DNA from 3 places in the Paenibacillus cineris genome. Region 1 is predicted to be linked to each of the others. Evidence: riboswitches for the same ligand, from Rfam matches in the RefSeq annotation. Region 1 holds a riboswitch; each other region holds the start of a gene.
The links. Region 1 has a riboswitch for thiamine pyrophosphate ahead of thiE (thiamine phosphate synthase). Riboswitches for the same ligand answer to the same signal wherever they lie in the genome.
Positions count from the first base shown of each region.

Region 1 (2,200 bases):
CGTGCGCTTATTGGCGCTAATCTCCACCTTGATCCAGTCGCTGAGTCCCGAAGCCCGCGCCAGCCGGGCTATCCGGACCGCCTCTTCGGCCGTTGTCGCCCCGGACGTGTTGGGAAGGTAGATGTATTTCTGAGGCTCCACATGCTGCAGAATCGAATCATCCTCCACCGAATCGAGATGGATCCGGCGGATAGCGAACGTCAGCACCTCGGTTCCCGAAGCTTTGATCGCCTCCATCTGCACATAAGGATCGGGGAACAGCCCGGTCCCCAAAAACAACCTCGACGACAGTTCCTGTCCGCCAACCTGCCAATTATCTCTGCTCATTTTTCCCTTCAACCTCCCGCTACGAAATGGACCAGCTCCAGCTTCATTCCAGGTACAACCGGAGTCGTCTCCCACTGCTCGATCTTCAGCACCTGTCCATCCGCTTCCACCATGACCGGCCTGCCGGACAGCCCCAGCAGGCGGAGGACATCGGCTACCGTCTCGGCCGCCAGCTCCCGCTTTATTCCGTTAATGACCAGTTCCATCCGCCGCTCCTCCTCTACCTTCAAGCTTGTGAATGAACGCCCGGCATACCGCTTCCGGGTCAGGGCTGCCGACGATTTCGCTCACCGCGCAGACGCGGCTCGCACCGGCCCGGATCACTTCGTCCACGTTGCCCAGCTTGATGCCGCCAATCGCCACAAACGGGATCTTGATGATCCCGGCGACTTCCCGAACGTACGAAAGACCGACCGGATCCACCACATCGGCTTTCGTAGCCGTCGCATAGATTGGCCCGACGCCGATATAATCCGCCCCTTCCGCTTCGGCGAGCTGCGCTTCTGAAATCGCATGGGTGGATATGCCGATGATCTTGGAGCCGACAAGCTTTCTGGCTTCCGCGATCGGCATATCGCCTTGACCGAGGTGAACCCCGTCCGCGTCCACCTCCATCGCGATATCAACGTGATCGTTCACGATAAAAGGAACGCCGTAGCGGCGGGTCAGCTCCCGCAGCTCCGCCGCCTTGCGCAGCAGCTCCTCTCTTCCGCTTGTTTTGTCGCGGAATTGAACGATGTCCGCGCCTCCCCGAATAGCTTGCTCCATCACGTCCACCAGCCGGCGTCCCGGATGGAACGTCTCGCCGGTAATCGCGTACAGACGAAAATCGACCATGACTGCTTCTCCTCTCTTCCCTTTGCCTTTCCCTCCATTTCATGCCGGCTTCTATCATCGCGAAAGGTAAGCCCTCATCTTGCGAAAGCGCCCTCTTACCCGGTTAACACAAAAAAACCATTCGAGAAATACACGAATGGCACCGCAATTCGAATGATATTCTCTACGCCAGCATTACCTGGATCAGATTAACGGTCCGCAGCACAAGGCTGCCATCTCAGCCGGACTTCATCCAGCACCCGCATTCCTATTTAATTTCACAACCACTATAGCCCAAACTGCTGACTTTTGGCAATAGCCAGAGTGAGATCACCGGCATCGGAACGCTTATCTCATCCATAGCAGCGATTCTCGCAAAATTTCATATATTTGGGTGCGGCAAACTTCTTATTTTATCTCTTGCGTCATCACATATCGTCCCCGCCCGTGAATATAAATGTTTAACAAGCCAAAGTTTGTGCTGAGTATGGGAACATGGGAGGTGCCTGAACATGCCATCAGACGATCATTCGCTGTTTGTGGTGTCCAAGGAGGACTGGTCACTGCACCGGAAAGGGTACCAGGATCAGGTCCGCCATCAGGAGAAGGTTAAGGAAATCATCAAGCAGAACCTGCCCGACCTGATCACAGAAGAAAACATCGTGATGTCGGACGGTAAGCAAATCATCAAGGTACCCATCCGGAGCCTCGATGAATACCGTTTCATTTATAACTACCAGAAGCAAAAGCATGTCGGCCAGGGAGACGGCGACAGCCAGGTGGGAGACGTGCTGGGCAGGGATCCGGTGCAAAAGCCGGGTCAAGGTGAAAAAGCCGGCGACCAGCCTGGCCAGGACATTATGGAAGCCGAGATCAGCCTCGAAGACTTGGAGAACATGCTGTTCGATCAGCTGGAGCTGCCGAATATGAAGCCGAAAGAGCAGCAGGAAGTCGAAACCGAATCGATCACGTTCAACGACATCCGCAAAAAAGGCATGCAGTCCAACATCGACAAGAAGCGGACGATCCTGGAAAATCTGCGGCGCAACGCCACCAG
Region 1 is NZ_BORU01000001.1:557,656-559,855, reverse strand. Features, by position in the region: gene KI379_RS02985 (thiazole synthase) at 1-327, opposite strand, end outside; gene thiS (sulfur carrier protein ThiS) at 336-533, opposite strand; gene thiE (thiamine phosphate synthase) at 517-1,164, opposite strand; TPP riboswitch at 1,308-1,417, opposite strand; gene yhbH (sporulation protein YhbH) at 1,656-2,200, shown strand, end outside.

Region 2 (2,200 bases), 1.6 Mb from region 1:
AAGTTCGACTTGATTCTTAGTTCGCTAACGCTGCATTACATCGAAGACTGGGATCCCCTGTTCCGTGAGTTTCAGCGGGTTTTGAAGCCCGGAGGAACGTTATTGTTTTCGGTGCATCATCCGTTTATGGACTTTACTGTTTTTAAGAGACCGGATTATTTTGTACGGGAGCTGCTTGTAGACCGGTGGACGAAGAAGGAGGCAGGCAGCGTTGAAGTGACGTTCTTCCGTAGACCCCTGCAGGAAATCGTCAATACGACGTCAAGCTGGTTTGTACTGGACCGGCTTGTCGAACCAAGGCCGGTTCCCGAGTTTCTGGAGCGGCTGCCGGAGTCGGCCGACTTCTACCAGCGGATTCTGCATCACCCGCATTTTTTAATTGTGAAAGCCCACAAGCCGGAGTGAGAGAGGAAGAGTCGCTGCGGTAGGCAAGAAACAATCGGCATAATTTTACTCTGAGAATGGCTTCATTCCAAAGGCCCTGACCGGCCCAAAACGGAGGGTTTGGCAATGATTGTGATCGACCTTATCTTTTTTCTAATGGAGCTGTGTGCACTGGCAGCCTTTTGCCTGTGGGGATTTAAGCTGGATACCGCCTTGTGGATCCGTATCGTGGCAGGAATAGGTTCGCCGATTGTCGTTGCTGTTTTTTGGGGCATGTATGTCGCACCGAAAGCGACCTTTCCGGTGACGCTTCCCGTCCGGGCTGTGCTGCAGCTGATTGTATTCGGTCTGGCCGCGGCTGCGCTGTACGGATCGGGTTATCGAACGGCCGCTGTCATTTATGCCGCTGTCGTCATCGTCGAGATGATCCTTTCTTACGCGTTGAAAAGATAAACACTTGAAGGTGGAAGGAGATCCGCATAAACGATCGACAAGCTTTTTCCCGGTATCCCGCCTGCAGCTTTTTTTGTTTGACAACACCGGCAAACGGAGCTACAGTTATTCATGAACTTGTAAAATATCATACGAAAATCCACTAGGGGAGCTGCGGAGGCAGCTGAGACAAGTGATCGCTTGGACCCTTTGAACCTGATCCGGTTAATACCGGCGGAGGGAAGTGGAGCAGGCCTTTACATACGCAACTTTCTTGATGAGATCCATTCAGGATGACACTGCAAATAGCGGCCGCTCCATTTCGGGGCGGCTTTTTTGTGTTGGCTTCCCCGCGCTCGAACATGCGATTTTCGTCAAAATTTACGGAGGTGCATTATTATGACCCGGTTTACCGAAGAATTGAGACACGCGGCAGATCCCATTTATCAAGCGATCTTCCAACATCCGTTTGTACGGGGGATTGCGGAAGGTACCTTGTCCAAGGAACAGCTGATTCACTATGTGAAGCAGGATTTTGAATACCTGAACGCCTATATCCGGATCTATGGCATTGCCATATCCCGATGCGATTGCCGGCAGACGACCGCACTTTTTAACGAACAGATCTCGTTTATTTTGAACAGCGAAACGCATCCCCACCAAAACTTTTGTGATGTCGCCGGTGTTGCATATGAGGAACTGCAAGGCTATCCGCTGGCTCCATCGGCCAATCATTACATCCGGCATATGCTGAACGTCGCCCACGAGGGGGGACTTGAGGATATTGTAGCTGCCCTGTTACCTTGCCCGTGGACCTATACGGAAATCGGCCAACGTCTTCTGGAGGAAGTCCAGCCGGAGAAATCCCATCCGTTTTATGAATGGATGCACTTTTACGGGGACCGGGAAAGCGGCGTGACGGTACAGCTGCGGCGGCTGCTCGACGAATGGGCGGAGGGCCTTCCTCCCGCAAGAAAAAAACGGCTGATGGAGCATTTTCTGACCAGCTGTCAGCTGGAGTACATGTTCTGGGATATGGCGTTTACGCTTGAGGATTGGCCGGTTTCCCTGGCTGCGGCGGAAGGGGTGGGACGATGACCGCCAATATGTTTCCGTCCGGACTCATCCAGCTTCCTTTACGGATAAAAGAGCAGCGTCCGCTCATTCACAACATGACGAATGTGGTCGTGACCAACTTTACGGCCAACGGCCTGCTTGCCCTTGGCGCCTCCCCGGTTATGGCCTATGCCAAAGAGGAGGTGGCCGATATGGCTCGGGTCGCCCAAGCCGTCGTCCTCAATCTCGGAACCCTGAGCAGCGAATTGGTGGAAGCGGCGATCATCGCCGGCCGATCGGCAAATGATCATGGTGTTCCGGTGTTCCT
Region 2 is NZ_BORU01000001.1:2,133,965-2,136,164, forward strand. Features, by position in the region: gene KI379_RS10190 (class I SAM-dependent methyltransferase) at 1-405, shown strand, start outside; gene KI379_RS10195 (YrdB family protein) at 511-837, shown strand; TPP riboswitch at 972-1,076, shown strand; gene tenA (thiaminase II) at 1,216-1,914, shown strand; gene thiM (hydroxyethylthiazole kinase) at 1,911-2,200, shown strand, end outside.
Region 2: it holds a riboswitch for thiamine pyrophosphate, as region 1 does, so the genes downstream of both, tenA (thiaminase II) here and thiE (thiamine phosphate synthase) in region 1, are expected to answer to the same signal.

Region 3 (2,200 bases), on a different contig from region 1:
CTGCCTGCAGCCACCAGAGCTTCGTGCATTTTGCGCACGACGTCCAGCAGCTCCTCCAGCTCGCCCTCCATCGTCGTTTCCAGCGGGTGCACCTCATGCTTCACGCCGGACTGCTGAATGACCTCAATGGCACGATCGACGTAGGCGTATGAGTCTTCGTTGCCCGGCGTCTTCGGGATCACCTGAATGCTTAACAGCGTATTGGCCATGCGAATCTACTTCCTCTCTTCATAGGTTACGGTAACTCTTAGGTTATGTGCGGCTTATTGTTCCGGCAAAAAGTCGTTCGTGTACGCACTCTTCACGTCCAGCGGCTTGTCCAGCAGCTTGTGATCGTACATCCAGTCGGAATAGCCCTTCCAGATCTGTTCCTTCTGCTCGCCCCAGCGGGCTGCGTCGTCTTGATATTTAGGACTTAACCATTTCTGGCTTTCGATCACCAGCTGCTTATCGAGGTCCGGCACGTCCTTCAGCAGCAGGTTGGCAGCTTCTTCCGGCTTGTCGATCGCGTACTGATAACCTTTGGCGGTCGCGCGCATAAACGCTTTAACCAGCTCGGGGTCATCCTTGATCTGCTTCTCGTTTGTTACGAGAACCGGTGTGTAGTAGTCCAGCTTCTCGGAATAATCTTTGACATACAGCATGTCCAGCGGCTCGCCGCGCAGCTTCGCCTCGATACCGGTCCAGCCGTAGAAGATCCAGGCGAAGTCGATGTCCCGCTTCACGGCGGTAAAATAATCGGCGTCGCCCATGTTGACGATTTTTACCTTCTTCACGTCCGCCTTGTCGATCTCCATGATGGAGCCCATGACAGCTTCTTCGACAGGGGAACCCCAGCCGCCGTAGGTTTTGCCTTCAAAATCCTTCGGCGTCTTGATCCCCCGGTCCACCGGTGCGGCAAAGCCCGACGTATTGTGCTGGATGACCGCGGCGATCGAGACGAGCGGCACGCCCTGCGTGCGGGCCTGGGTCACGCTCTCCTGATAGCTTACGCCGAAGGGCGCCTTGCCGGAAGCGACCATGGCGTCGGCGCCGGTGGAGCCCGGCTGCACGATCTCGACGTTCAAGCCTTCTTCTTTATAATAGCCCAAGTCTTTGGCAGCATAGAGCCCAGTATGGTTCGTGTTGGGCGTCCAGTCGAGGACGACTTTGACGTCCTTCAGCGGCTTCGCTGCGGTGTTGTCCTGGCCTGCCGTGGTGTCGGAAGCGGATGTTCCTTCTCCGCCGCCCGTGTTGTTCTGGCTGCCGCCGCATCCGGCAAGCGCCAGTACGAGCATGCAGACCAGCAGCAGGCCGATGGATTTGTTCTTCATGGCTTTCTCTCTCCTTTGATGTCCGGCCGTTCTTATTCTCTCTGTGGAAGCATCGACCGGTGATCCCCTCTCCCCGTTATATTTAGAATCGTAAGCCGATCTGAGTGACTGAATCATAGAAGCATTCGCAAGGCGTAATCCCGTTTTTCACTAGTATGAATGAAAAAAGCGCCCCGTAAACGGGACGCTTCATATGCGCAAGATCAGCACGGCTTGTAAGCCGTGACAAACGGTTTCCTACGCTGGCATTACCCAGATCAGGTTAAAAGGGTCAGTATCTTGAAGGGATACAATCTCAGCCGGCCAATTCCAGCACCCCGGATTCTATAAGGTTTTCGGGTTGTTTTCCTCCCATATTATAGTCCATCCCCATGGGGGTGTCCAGACATCCGCCCGATTCCAGATTATCTCTGGAAAAATTCGATCCATTCTTTTTCCGGACCATAGATAAAGAAATATTGGTATCCGTTCGGCAGGGTCACGATTTCCTGATCGATCAGCTCCACGCCGTCGAGCGCCTGGATCCGCTCAAATTCCTTCTGAATATCGTCGACATGGATCGCAAAATGGTGCACCGTGCCCTCAGCTGGCAGGTCGTAGCTGTAGCCTTGAATGAGCTCGATTTCCGTCTCGTTACTGCCCCCGAAGCCGAGAAACGCCAGCTGGAACACGCCGTTGGTGTGTGTCAGCCTGCCTTTCAGCTCCAGGCCCACGATCTCGGTATAAAATCGGATAGTTGACTCTAAATCCCGTACGACGATGCCGACATGATCCAAACGTTTATTAGCCATATGTATAAGCTCCTTTTCATAGTACTTATAAGTAATGGGTTTGCCCTAAATTAAGGCCATTATAGCATTTAAATCCGAGGTGTAAGGCAACTTTAT
Region 3 is NZ_BORU01000002.1:358,177-360,376, forward strand. Features, by position in the region: gene KI379_RS22415 (thiamine-binding protein) at 1-209, opposite strand, end outside; gene KI379_RS22420 (ABC transporter substrate-binding protein) at 264-1,313, opposite strand; TPP riboswitch at 1,531-1,643, opposite strand; gene KI379_RS22425 (VOC family protein) at 1,718-2,104, opposite strand.
Region 3: it holds a riboswitch for thiamine pyrophosphate, as region 1 does, so the genes downstream of both, KI379_RS22420 (ABC transporter substrate-binding protein) here and thiE (thiamine phosphate synthase) in region 1, are expected to answer to the same signal.